One region of the Actinomadura napierensis genome, then DNA from elsewhere that is predicted to be linked to it. Evidence: riboswitches for the same ligand, from Rfam matches in the RefSeq annotation. Region 1 holds a riboswitch; the other holds the start of a gene.
What was found. A riboswitch is a leader RNA that binds a small molecule or an ion and turns the genes downstream of it on or off. The one in region 1 is predicted to bind glycine.
Positions count from the first base shown of each region.

Region 2: another riboswitch for glycine. It lies ahead of gcvP (aminomethyl-transferring glycine dehydrogenase); the one in region 1 lies ahead of gcvT (glycine cleavage system aminomethyltransferase GcvT).

Region 1 is NZ_BAAAMR010000074.1:26,201-32,794, forward strand. Features, by position in the region: gene ABD296_RS33200 (serine hydroxymethyltransferase) at 1-928, opposite strand, end outside; gene gcvH (glycine cleavage system protein GcvH) at 930-1,334, opposite strand; gene gcvT (glycine cleavage system aminomethyltransferase GcvT) at 1,350-2,453, opposite strand; glycine riboswitch at 2,527-2,627, opposite strand; glycine riboswitch at 2,632-2,727, opposite strand; gene ABD296_RS33215 (hypothetical protein) at 2,920-3,294, opposite strand; gene ABD296_RS33220 (3-oxoacyl-ACP reductase) at 3,420-4,184, opposite strand; gene ABD296_RS33225 (aldehyde dehydrogenase family protein) at 4,224-5,588, opposite strand; gene ABD296_RS33230 (glutamine synthetase family protein) at 5,704-6,594, opposite strand, start outside.
Region 2 is NZ_BAAAMR010000162.1:7,533-14,126, reverse strand. Features, by position in the region: gene ABD296_RS45670 (PPOX class F420-dependent oxidoreductase) at 1-367, shown strand, start outside; gene ABD296_RS45665 (tetratricopeptide repeat protein) at 370-1,503, opposite strand; gene gcvP (aminomethyl-transferring glycine dehydrogenase) at 1,774-4,650, opposite strand; glycine riboswitch at 4,710-4,820, opposite strand; glycine riboswitch at 4,821-4,915, opposite strand; gene ABD296_RS45655 (lysylphosphatidylglycerol synthase transmembrane domain-containing protein) at 5,193-6,594, shown strand, end outside.

The DNA of each region.
Region 1 (6,594 bases):
TCACGCCGGCCTTCGCCGAGTCCTCGGCGAGCAGCCGCTCGGCGAGGATCTTCGCGCCCTCGACCGTGACGGCCTGCCGGGCCTTGAACTCGTCCGACGCGGCGATCTTCAGCGCGACCGCCTTGGCGGCGATCACGTGCTCCAGCGGGCCGCCCTGCATGCCCGGGAACACCGCCGAGTTGATCTTCTTGCCGTACTCCTCGCGGGCGAGGATCAGGCCGCCGCGCGGGCCGCCGAGCGTCTTGTGCGTCGTGGTGGTGACGATGTCGGCGTGCGGGACGGGGGAGGGGTGCAGCCCCGCCGCGACCAGCCCGGCGAAGTGCGCCATGTCCACCATCAGCAGAGCCCCGACCGAGTCGGCGATCTCGCGGAACGCGGCGAAGTCCAGCTGCCGCGGGTACGCCGACCAGCCCGCCACGATCATCTTCGGCCGGTGCTCGGCGGCGAGCGAGGCGACCTCGTCCATGTCGACCAGGCCGTCCTCGGCGCGGACGTGGTAGGGCACCACGTTCAGCACCTTGCCGGAGTAGTTCAGCCGCATCCCGTGGGTGAGGTGCCCGCCGTGCGCGAGGTCGAGGCCGAGGATGGTGTCGCCGTGCTGCAGCAGCGCGAAGTAGACCGCGGTGTTGGCCTGCGCGCCGCTGTGCGGCTGCACGTTCGCGTGATCCGCGCCGAACAGGGCCTTCGCCCGGTCGATCGCGAGCTGCTCGGTGACGTCCACGTACTCGCAGCCGCCGTAGTACCGCCGGCCCGGGTACCCCTCGGCGTACTTGTTGGTCAGGACGGAGCCCTGCGCCTCCAGCACCGACACCGGCGCGAAGTTCTCCGACGCGATCATCTCGAGGGTGGACTGCTGGCGGCGCAGCTCGGCGTCCACCGCCGCGGCGACCTCCGGGTCGGCCGCGGCGAGGGAGTCATGCAGACCCACGTCAGCTCTCCTCGATCAGCTTGTCGTAGGACTCGGCGTCCAGCAGGTCGCCCGGCTCGTCGGAGATCCGCACCTTGAAGATCCAGCCCTCGCCGTACGGGTCGTCGTTGATCACCTTGGGCTCGTCCACCACCGCGCCGTTGATCGCGGTGATCTCGCCGCTGACCGGCGAGAACAGGTCGCTGACCGACTTGGTCGACTCGATCTCCCCGCACGGCTCGCCGGCCTCGACGTTGTCGCCCTCGGAGGGCTGCAGCTCGAGGTAGACGATCTCGCCGAGCGCGTCGGCGGCGTGCGCGGTGATGCCGACCGTGACGATGCCGTCCTCTGCTTCTGAACCAGCAGGGCCGAGGCCGGCCACCCACTCGTGCTCTTCGCTGTAGCGGAGCTGCTCCGGAACGCTCACGTCTTTTTCTCTCTTTCAGGAACGCTTGTAGAACGGCAGTGCGACCACGTCGACCGGCTCCTGCCTGCCGCGCACATCCACGGCGAGGCCGGTCTCCTCGACGCCGCTGTCGAGGTAGGCCATGGCGATCGGCCTGCCCAGTGTGGGCGACGGGGCACCGCTCGTCACCACACCGCACGGCGTGCCGCCGGACGTGACGACCTGGTACCCCTTCCGGGGCGCGCGACGCCCGCGCGCCACCAGTCCCACGAGCCTACGGCCCGCGGGGGTCTGCGCCTGCGCCGCCAGGGCGGCCTTGCCGACGAAGTCGACCGCCTTCTCGAGTTTGACGACACGTCCGAGGCCGGCCTCGAACGGGGTGGTCTCCGCGGTCAGCTCGTTGCCGTACAGCGGCATGCCCGCCTCCAGCCGCAGCGTGTCCCGCGCCGACAGCCCGGCGGGCACCACCCCGTCGACCGCGGCCAGCGCCTTCCACAGCGCGACGGCGTCGGACGCGTCGACGAACAGCTCGAAGCCGTCCTCGCCGGTGTAGCCGGTACGGGCGATGAGGGCGTCCACCTCGGCGACGCGGTCGGCGAGGATCGCGTAGTAGCGCAGGTCGGCGAGCGGCGCGCCGGTGAACCCCTCCAGGATCGCCTGCGCCCGCGGGCCCTGCAGGGCGATCAGCGCGTAGGCGTCGGAGCGGTCGTCCACGGCGGCCTCGAAGCCCGCGGCCCGCTCGGTCAGCGCCTCCCGGACGACCGCGACGTTCGACGCGTTCGCGACGACCATCCACGTCTCGTCCGCCAGCCGGTAGACGATCAGGTCGTCCAGGACGCCGCCGTCCGGATCGCAGATCATCGTGTAGCGGGCCTTGCCCACCGCCATCGGCGACAGGTTCCCGACCAGCGCGTAGTCGAGCGCGTTGGCCGCGCCCGGACCGGACAGGAAGATCTCTCCCATGTGGGACAGGTCGAACAGCCCCGCGCCGGTGCGGACGGCCTGGTGCTCGGCGGTCTCGCTCGCGTAGCGCAGCGGCATCAGATGGCCGGCGAAGTCGACGAGATTCGCGCCGAGGTCCTGGTGGACGTCGTGCAGCGGCGTCTTCTTCGCGGCCTTCGAGGACGGATCGGCGGACATCGGTTCGGCTCCTTCGTCACGGGCGCGCGTGGTCCATCGTCCCACTCGCGCACCGGGCGTATCGGTGCCTCCCCCTCTGTCATCGGCGCCTGAGAGCTTCACCCGCCGCCCCGGTACGGGACGCGGCGCGGGCTTTCACCTTCGGCGGGGGAACGCGTCCCCGCTTTCCAGAGGTCGCCTGCTCCGTGCGGTCCATGGGCCTGAGAGGTTCCGGGGAGGATTTGCTCCTTCGGCGTCCCACACCGGCTGCGTAGGACTCTCCCGCACGGGATTAACGGCTGCGCGCAAGGCTAGCAGCGGCAACGCCATGCCACCAGCGCCCGACGCCGGCTCCGCACGCGGGCTCGGCGGCGTGCCGGCCTCAGGCGTTGCGATCGCGTGCGAAGCCAAGTTCGAGCCTGCGAGGACTTGATCGCGCAGCGAGCCCCCAGGCCCGACCGCCGAGGGCGATGCAATGGGCGGGTGTCTATTTGGGCGTCGCCGCGGGGGTGCCGGACATCGCCTTCACGCACGTCTGCAGCGCCGCCTTGATCTTGGCCAGCTCGGCCTTGGACGGCGTAGAACTCGGGTGCGGGCTGGGCATCGTCACGCCCTGCTTGCGCACGCAGTCGTTGAACTTCTTGGCGGCCGCCGCCGTCCCGCCGCCCGGGGCGGTCGGCACGGCGCTCGCGCCGCCGCCGGCCGAGCCGCCGGACCCGTCGGACGTCCCGGACGGCGCCGGTGCCGTCGCCGGGGAGGAGGCCGGGGAACCGGACGCGGCCGAGTCCTTCTTGCCGTCCGAGCCGCCGCATCCGCCGAGCGCGAGCGACAACGCCAGGACCGCCACGAGACTGCGCTTCACAGGGATCACTTCTCCAGGGACCGGGATGGAAAGCGCCATGATGCGCAGAAAACCGTGCGCGCGCATACCGACGCGCATGCCAAGAAAACGCGGTTCGCTTAGCACCGCACCTCATAACGGGCGCTCTAGAGCGGCGTCACATAGGCCCCGGAGATGCCGCCGTCCACCAGGAACTCCGACGCCGTGATGAACGACGCGTCGTCCGACGCCAGGAACGCGACCGCCGCCGCGATCTCCGACGCCTCGGCGAAGCGCCCCACCGGGACGTGGACGAGGCGCCGCGCGGCCCGCTCCGGGTCCTTGGCGAACAGCTCCTGGAGGAGGGGGGTGTTCACGGGTCCGGGGCACAGCGCGTTCACGCGGACGCCCTGCCGCGCGAACTGCACGCCCAGTTCCCGGGACATCGCCAGGACGCCGCCCTTGGACGCGGTGTAGGAGATCTGCGAGGTCGCCGCGCCCATCACCGCCACGAACGACGCCGTGTTGATGATCGACCCCTTGCCCTGCTCCAGCATGTACGGGATGACGTGCTTGCAGCACAGGTAGACGCTGGTCAGGTTGACGTCCTGGACGCGCTTCCAGGCGTCCAGGCCGGTCTCCAGGATCGAGTCGTCGTCGGGCGGGGAGATCCCGGCGTTGTTGAACGCGACGTCGATGCGCCCGTAGGCGTCCCGGACCGTCCGGTAGAGGGCCTTGACCTCGTCCTCGCCGGTCACGTCCACCTTGACGAACAGGCCGCCGAGCTCCTCGGCGGCGCTCTTGCCGGCGGTCTCGTCGACGTCGGCCACGACGACCTTCGCGCCCTCTTCGGTGAAACGGCGCGCGGTGGCCAGGCCGATGCCGCTGGCGCCGCCGGTCACGACGGCCACCCGGCCTTCCAGACGCTGCATGCTGCTCTCTCTCCTGTCACTGACCGAAACTTGCGGGGGCTACTCGCTCGCGATGAAGACGTTCTTGGTCTCGGTGAACGCGCCGAGCGCGTCCGGGCCCAGCTCGCGGCCGAGGCCGGACTGCTTGAACCCGCCGAACGGCGTCCAGTACCGCACGGACGAGTGGGAGTTCACCGACAGGTTCCCGGCCTCGACGGCGCGGGAGGCGCGCAGGGCGCGGCCGATGTCGCGGGTCCAGATGGAGCCGGACAGCCCGTAGGGGGTGTCGTTGGCGATCCGGTACGCGTCGGCCTCGTCCTCGAACGGGACGACGGCGACGACCGGCCCGAACACCTCGTCGTGCCAGGCCGGCAGGGTCGCGTAGTCCGGGGAGGCGAGGACGGTCGGCGGGAACCAGAACCCGGGGCCCTCGGGCGCCGAACCGCGGATCACGACGGGCGCGCCGTCGGGCACGTAGGAGGCGACCCGGTCCCGGTGCGCGGCGCTGATCAGCGGCCCGACCTCGGTCTTGTCATCGCGCGGGTCGCCGACGGCGACGCCGTGCACGGCCGGTTCGAGCAGTTCGAGGAACCGGTCGTAGACGGGACGTTCCACCAGGATCCGGGAACGGGCGCAGCAGTCCTGGCCGGCGTTCTCGAACACCGCGTACGGGGCGGTCGCGGCGGCCTTCTCCAGGTCGGCGTCCGCGAACACGATGTTCGCGGACTTGCCGCCGAGCTCCAGCGTCAGCCGCTTCACGCCGGGCGCGCACGCCTGCATGATCTCCTTGCCGACCCGCGTCGAGCCGGTGAAGACGATCTTGCGGACGTCCGGATGGTCGACCAGCCGCCGTCCCGCCACCGGCCCCGCGCCCGGCAGCACCTGGAGCACGTGTTCCGGGAGGCCCGCCTCCAGCGCCAGCTCTCCGAGGCGGCGCGCGGTGAGCGGGGTCAGCTCCGCCGGCTTGACGATCACCGTGTTGCCCGCGGCGAGCGCCGGCGCCATGCCCCAGCCCATGATCGGCATCGGGAAGTTCCACGGCACGATCACGCCGACGACCCCGAGCGGCTCGGCGAACGTCACGTTCAGTCCGCCCGGCACCGGGATCTGCCGCCCGGTGAGCCGTTCGGGCGCGGCGGCGTAGTAGTGCAGGACGTCCCGCAGGTTGCCCGCCTCCCAGCGCGCCTGCCCGATCGGATGCCCGGCGTTGCGGACCTCCAGCTCGGCCAGCTCGTCCAGGTGCGCGTCGACCTTCTCGGCGAACGCCCGCAGCAGCCGGGCCCGGTCGCCGGGCGCCACGTCCCGCCACGCCGGGAACGCCCGCCCGGCCCGCTCCACGGCCGCGTCGGCCTCGTCCGCCGACGCCAGCGCGACGACCTCCACGACCTCCTCGGTCGCCGGATTCAGAACCTCGAACTCGCTCATGTCCCCTCGATGCTGTCGTTGACTTGCGGCGAGTCGTCGTTATGAGCCGCGCCATAACGACGACTCGCCGCAAGTGAACGTGGTTCGGTCAGGCGGCGCGGCCGGCCGCGGGCGGCTATAGGCGCTCGAAGCCGCGGTAGAGCTCCCAGTCGGTCACCGCGCGGTCGTAGGCGGCCAGTTCCACGGCCGCGTAGTTGGCGTAGTGGTCCACGACCTCCTTGCCGAACGCGTCCACGGCCAGGGCGCTTCGCCCCCAGTCGGCGGCGGCGTCGCGGAGCGTCGCGACGACGGTCTCCGCGTCGGTCGCGTAGGCGTTGCCCGCGTACGGCTCCTCCAGCGGCAGCTCGTTCTCGATGCCGTGCAGACCGGCCGCGACCAGCGCCGACACCGCCAGGTACGGGTTGACGTCGCCGCCCGGCACCCGGTTCTCGATGCGCAGCGACGGTCCGTGCCCGACGAGCCGCAGCGCGCACGTCCGGTTGTCCACGCCCCACTTGATCGCGGTCGGTGCGAACGAGCCCGGCTGGTAGCGCTTGTAGGAGTTGATGTTCGGCGCGTACAGCAGGGTGAAGTCGCGCAGGCACGCCTGCTGGCCCGCGATGAAGTGCTCGCCGATCTTCGACAGCCCGTGCGGGCCGTCCCCGGCCAGGACCGGCGTCCCGGCGGCGTCGCGCAGCGAGATGTGCACGTGGCAGGAGTTGCCCTCCCGCTCGTTCGGCTTGGCCATGAAGGTGATCGACATACCCTCCTGGGCGGCGATCTCTTTCGCGCCGGTCTTGTACAGGACATGGTTGTCGCACGTCCGCAGCGCCTCGTCGAACCGGAACGCGATCTCGTGCTGGCCGAGGTTGCACTCGCCCTTGGCCGACTCGACGTACATCCCCGCGCCGGTCATGCCGTTGCGGATCCGGCGCAGCAGCGGTTCGACGCGGGCGCCCCCGAGCAGCGAGTAGTCCACGTTGTACTGGTTGGCCGGGGTGAGGTCGCGGTACGCCTTCCGCCAGGC
Region 2 (6,594 bases), on a different contig from region 1:
AAAGGCCGGCGTCACCCGCAAGGACGGCACGCCGCACGTCACGCCCGTCTGGTTCGTCCTCGACGGCGACGACCTGCTGTTCACCACGCACAACGAGAGCATCAAGGGCCGCGTCCTGCGCCGCGACCCGCGCCTGTCGGTGTGCGTGGACGACCAGACGCCGCCGTACTCGTACGTGATGATCCAGGCCGAGGCCCGCCTCGTCGAGGACCTGGACGAGCTGCTCAGGTGGGCGACCGTCCTCGGCCGCCGTTACATGGGCCCCGAGCGCGGCGAGGAGTTCGGGAAGCGCAACGCCGTCCCCGGCGAGTACCTCGTCCGCGCCCGGATCACCAAGGTGGTCGCCGAGCGCGACGTCGCGCACTGAGGTCAGGCGGTGGGACGGTCGGGCGGCGCCGGCTCGCCCATCGCCAGCCGCAGCCGCTCGGCGAAGCTCTCGTGCAGCAGCGGACCCCACGGGTAGCCGTCCGGGACGCGGACGGCGTCGCCGACGGCGTCCGGCGCCTCGCCCGGGGGGCTCTCGCCCCGCTCGCCGGAGTACCGCACGGCCAGCAGCGCGTACATGTGGTCGAGGGCGCCGAACGCCTCGCCGGCGAGGGCGGGCAGCGTGCCGTCGGTGACGGCCTGCTCGACGACCGGTTCCCACCACAGGTCGGCGGGGTCGGCCGGATCGTCGGGGTCGTCGCCGAAGTCGCGGCGCAGCCGGGCCCGGACCTGACCGGCGACCCCCGGGTCCGCGAGCCCGCGCCGCCACACCTCGCCCGCCTCCGGGCCGCGCCCGCGCAGCGGCAGCGTCCGCGCCAGCAGTTCCGTCGCGAGCGGCCCGACCTCGGGGTCGGCGGGACCGGCCGGGTCGCCGAGCGCCGCCCCGAACGCGCCGACGGCCTGGTCGAGGTAGGAGATGCCGAGCGCGACGGCGAGCCGCGCGAAGGCGTAGGGGGCGCCGTCCCGGTCGATCAGCCTGAGCCCGGCGGCCAGCACCCGCTGCGCGCGTGCGGGCTCGCCGCGCTCCAGCAGCCGCTGGGCCAGCTCGTGCGCGGCGGGCGGCCCGTACTCGGGGTCGCCCGTCCCGACCACCGCCTCCCAGTGCCCGCGCGCCTCCTCGAAGTCGCCGGCGTCGTCGGCGAACCGGGCCAGCGCGAGATGGGCGGGCGGCAGGTAGGCCGGGTTGCCGAAGTCGACGACGACGCGCCAGGCCGGCGCCGCCTCCTCGTGCTCGCCGGCCCGCTCATGGGTGAGCGCCAGATGGTAGGCGGCGCGGGGCCCGTACTCGGGGTCGCCGGTGGCGATGGCGGCCCGGTCGGCCTCGCGGGCCGCCTCGACGTCCCCGCCGTCGTCCAGCACGACCGCGAGGCCGAGCGCGGCCTGCGCGCGGCACGGGGTGTCGCCGAGGGCGAGCACCCGCTCGAACAGCAGCGCGGCCTCGCGGGCCGCGCCGTTCTCCGCGAGGCTCCGCGCCTCCTCGCACAACAGGGCCGGATCGCCGGCCGCGGACTCGCTCATCGGTCTTCTGCCCTCTGGGGGTCGGGGTCCGCCCAGAGCCTAGCGACCGGACACCGCCCCGTCCCGGCCGACACTCAGAAACCCCACCAAGATCACGCACACGGCCGCGTCCCCCCGCGTCGGCTGAACACCCGTCCGGAAGACCGGACCCCAGCCCCCTCGCGGGCCCGCCCGCCGGTCGGCAGGCTGTTTCGCGCGGAGCGCCAGCGGAGCACGAAACAACCTGCCGACCGTGACGGGGGTTCCAGGGGGTCGCCCCCCTGGGAGAAATCAATCCTCGAAGGCCTCCGGGGGCGGGCAGGAGCAGACGAGGTTGCGGTCGCCGTAGGCCTGGTCGATGCGGCGGACCGGGGGCCAGTACTTGGTCTCGCGGAGCGCGGGGACGGGGTAGGCGGCCTCGTCGCGGGTGTAGGCGTGCTTCCAGTCGTCGGAGACGAGGCAGGCGGCGGTGTGCGGGGCGTTCTTGAGGGGGTTGTCCTCGCGGTCGTAGCCGCCGTCGGCGACGCGCTGGATCTCCCGGCGGATCTCGATCATGGCGTCGCAGAACCGGTCGAGCTCGGCGAGGTCCTCGGACTCGGTGGGCTCGATCATCAGGGTGCCGGCGACGGGGAAGGAGAGCGTCGGGGCGTGGAAGCCGTAGTCGATGAGGCGCTTGGCGACGTCCTCGGCGGTGATGCCGGTCTCCTTGGTGATCTTGCGGAGGTCGGCGATGCACTCGTGGGCGACGAGGCCGTTGCGGCCGGTGTAGAGGATCGGGTAGTGCGGGCCGAGGCGGGCGGCGAGGTAGTTGGCGCCGATGATGGCGCCCTCGGTGGCGGCGCGCAGGCCGTCCGGGCCCATCATCGCGATGTACGCCCAGGAGATCGGCAGGATGCCCGCCGAGCCCCACGGGGCGGCCGAGATCGGGCCGACGCCGGTCTCGGCGGGGCCGGCCTCCTCGCGGAGCGGGTGGTTCGGCAGGAACGGGGCGAGGTGCTCGCGGACGCCGATCGGGCCGACGCCGGGGCCGCCGCCGCCGTGCGGGATGCAGAACGTCTTGTGCAGGTTGAGGTGCGAGACGTCCGACCCGAACTCGCCGGGGCGGGCCAGCCCGACCAGGGCGTTGAGGTTGGCGCCGTCGACGTAGACCTGGCCGCCGGCCTCGTGCACGGCGGCGCACACGTCGGTGATCGACTCCTCGAACACGCCGTGCGTGGACGGGTAGGTCACCATGATCGCGGCGATCCGGTCGCCGTGCTTGGCGATCTTGGCGTGCAGGTCGTCGAGGTCGACGTTGCCGCCCTCGTCGCACTTGACGACGACGACACGCATCCCGGCCATGACGGCACTGGCCGCGTTGGTGCCGTGCGCCGAGGACGGGATCAGGCAGACGTCGCGGTGCTCGTCGCCGCGCGAGGCGTGGTAACCGCGAATGGCGAGCAGCCCTGCCAGTTCGCCCTGCGAGCCGGCGTTGGGCTGGACGGACACCTTCGCGTACCCGGTGATCTCGGCGAGCGCGTCCTCCAGCTCGCCGATCAGCTCGACGTAGCCGGCGGCCTGGTCGAGCGGCGCGAACGGGTGGATGTTCGCGAACTCCGGCCAGGTGATGGGCTCCATCTCGGCGGTGGCGTTCAGCTTCATCGTGCAGGAGCCGAGCGGGATCATCGAGCGGTCGAGCGCGATGTCCTTGTCCTGGAGCCGGCGCAGGTAGCGCAGCATCGCGGTCTCGGAGCGGTGCGCGTGGAAGACCGGGTGGGTCAGGTAGGGGCTCTCGCGGCGCAGGCCGTCCGGGATCGCCTCCTCGGCGCCGGCGACCTCGGCGGGCACCCCGAACGCCTCCAGGACGGCGGTGACGTGCTCGGGCAGCGTCGTCTCGTCGCAGGCGACGGCGACGAGGTCGGCGCCGGACGGCCGCAGGTTGATCCCGCGCTCGCGGGCGGCCTCGGCGACCTCGGCGGCCCGGCCGGGGACGCGGGCGAGGACGGTGTCGAAGAAGGCGCCGTGGACGATCTCGACGCCGCCGGCGCGCAGCCCCGCGGCGATCTCGGCGGCGCGGCGGTGCGTCCGCTGGGCGATGGCGGCGAGCCCCTCCGGCCCGTGGTAGACGGCGTACATGCTCGCCATCACGGCCAGGAGGACCTGCGCGGTGCAGATGTTGCTGGTGGCCTTCTCGCGGCGGATGTGCTGCTCGCGGGTCTGCAGGGCCAGGCGGTAGGCGGTGGCGCCGTCGGCGTCGACGGACACGCCGACGAGGCGTCCGGGCAACTGCCGCTGGATGCCCTCGCCGACCGCCATGTAGCCGGCGTGCGGGCCGCCGAACCCGTAGGGGACGCCGAACCGCTGCGCGGAGCCCACGGCGATGTCGGCGCCGGACTCGCCCGGCGGCCGCAGCAGCGTCAGGGCGAGCAGGTCGGCGGCGACGACGACCTTCGCGCCGCGCTCGTGCGCCTGCGCGGCGAGCGGCTCCAGGTCGCGGACGACGCCCGACGCTCCCGGGTACTGCAGCAGGACGCCGAAGAAGTCGCCGTCCGGCAGACCGCCGGACAGGTCCGCGGTGACGACCTCGATGCCGAGCGGGACCGCCCGGGTCCGCACGACCTCGATCGTCTGCGGGAGCGCGTCGGCGTCCACCAGGAACGTCCCGGGCTCCTTGCGCTTGGACACGCGGTGCGCGAGGGCCATGGCCTCGGCGGCGGCGGTGCCCTCGTCCAGCATGGAGGCGTTGGCGACCGGCAGGCCGGTCAGGTCGGCGACGACCGTCTGGAAGTTCAGCAGCGCCTCGAGGCGGCCCTGCGAGATCTCCGGCTGGTAGGGCGTGTAGGCGGTGTACCAGCCCGGGTTCTCCAGCACGTTGCGCAGGATCACGCCCGGCGTCGTCGTCCCGTGGTAGCCGAGTCCGATCATCGAGGTGAGCACGGTGTTGCGGGACGCCAGCTCGCGCAGCCGGGCCAGCGCGGCGGTCTCGCTCAGCGCGGGCGGCAGCTCCAGCGGCCGGGAGGTGCGGATCCCGGCCGGGACGGCGTCGCCGATCAGCGCCTCGGCGCCGGAGTAGCCGATGGCGGCCAGCATCCGGGCCCGCTCGTCCGGGGACGGGCCGACATGGCGGTCGGCGAACGTGGAACGGGCATCCTGCGGCGAGGCCACGGGCGCGAAGAACTGGGCGGTCATGGAGAGCCTCCTGGCTGCTGCGGTCGCTCAGGGCCGCCGCCGGCTACGGCCGGCGGCCGGTCTCCCCCTCTGTCATCGGCACCTGAGAGCTTCCCCCGCGCAGCGGGATTTCCCCTTCGGTGAGCCGCCCTCCCCGGTCAGGGGGATCGGCGCCTGCTTTCCAGAGGTGCCTCGCCCGAGCGGTCCTTTTGCCTGAGAGGTTCCGGGGAGGTTGCCCCTTCGGCGCCCCACGCTGGCCGCGTGGGGTCTCTCCCGCACAGGGTCGACGGCATGTCCGGAACAAACCCTACCCAACCATCGCCCCGGCGATCGTCGCGCGCCCCCGCCCGCCGTCGCGACGGCGGCGCGTCCCGCCGCGCGGAACCGGGGTGATGGACGGCCCGGGCATCTACCGGCAAGTACGATGTGCACAGCTCACCGGGGCGGGACGGGCCGCGGCGCCGTCCAGGCGGCCGGCCGGGCCGGGGGCCGCCGCTCGACGGCGCCCCGCCGGCCCTGGGACGCTGATCACGATGGCGGACGGTCAGGGCGGCGATACGGCGGTGACACAGACCCACGGCGGGGCGGTGCGCCCGTCGACGGGCGCCACCGCCGGCGTCCCCGTGGACGAGCCCGCCCAGCCGGACCGGATCCGCCGGTCCGGCGACGCGATCAGGTTCGGGGTCTCCTGCGTTGGGCTCGCGGCGGTGATGCTGCTGGTGTCGATCGCCCAGCAGACCACGCACGGGCTGCAGACCGACATCGCGCAGGGCACCGCGCACGCCCCCCGCATGCTGCTGTCGCTGGCCACCCTCGCCTCCAGCTTCGGCGTGCTGACCGCGCCGATCGCGTTCGCGGTCGAGCGGATGTTCCGCAAGGACGGCATGCGGGTGGCGATCGCGCTGCTGGCCGCCGTGATCGCGTTCGGCGTCACGGTCGGCCTGGACGACTGGGTGACCAGCGCGGCGCCCGGCGGGGTGCTGGACTCGCTGATCTGGGGCGGCACCAGCACCGCGCCGGTGCACACCGACATCGCGCCGGTGATCGCGTTCGTCACGGCGGTCGGGATGGCGGGCCGGACCCGCTGGCAGGCGGTGACGTGGACGTTCATCGGGCTGGCCGCGCTGACCGGGCTCACCGCGTCGTACGCGTCCGTCGCGGCGCTCGCCGCCACCTACCTGCTCGGCCGCGCGATCGGCTACGGCACCCTGTACGCGGCCGGCACGCCGAACCCGCGGCCGTCCGGGACGGCGGTGGTCTCCACGCTGGAGCGGCTGGGGCTGTCCCCGCGCCGCGCCGCCCGCCTCGACGACCCCGGTGAGACGGGCCAGGACCGCCGCTACGGCGTCCTGCTCGACCGGGACGGCGAAAAGGACCGCGCAGCGCGGCGGACCGGCCCGTGGGACCTGGAGGTCCGGGTCCTGGACCGCGACCAGCAGACCGCCGGGCTGCTGTACCGGATGTGGCGGACGCTGCGGCTCAGCCGCACCACCACGGGACGGGCGCTGCGCCCGCTGCGCCGCTCCCTGGAGCTCGAGTCCCTGATGGCGTACGCGGTGGACGCCGCGGGCGCGCGCACGCCGCGGCTCGTGGGGACGTCCGAGGTCGGCACGGAGGCGGCGCTGCTGGCCTTCGAGCACGTGCCGGGGCGGCGGCTCGCGGACGTCCCGGGCGACGAACTCACCGACGGGATGCTCGCCGACGCGTGGCGGCAGTTCCGGCGGCTGCAGGAGGGCCGGCTCGCGCACCGGCGGCTGGAGGACGACACGGTCCTCGTCGGCGACGACGGCCGCGTGTACCTCACCGACATGCGGTCCGGGGAGATCGCCTCCGGCGACCTCGCGTTGCTGCTGGACCTGGCGCAGCTGCTCACCACCGTGGCCCTGCACGCGGGCCCCGAGCGCGCCGTGCGGACCGCCGCGTCCGTGCTCGGCGAGGACGCGCTCGCCGCGGCGGTCCCGCTGC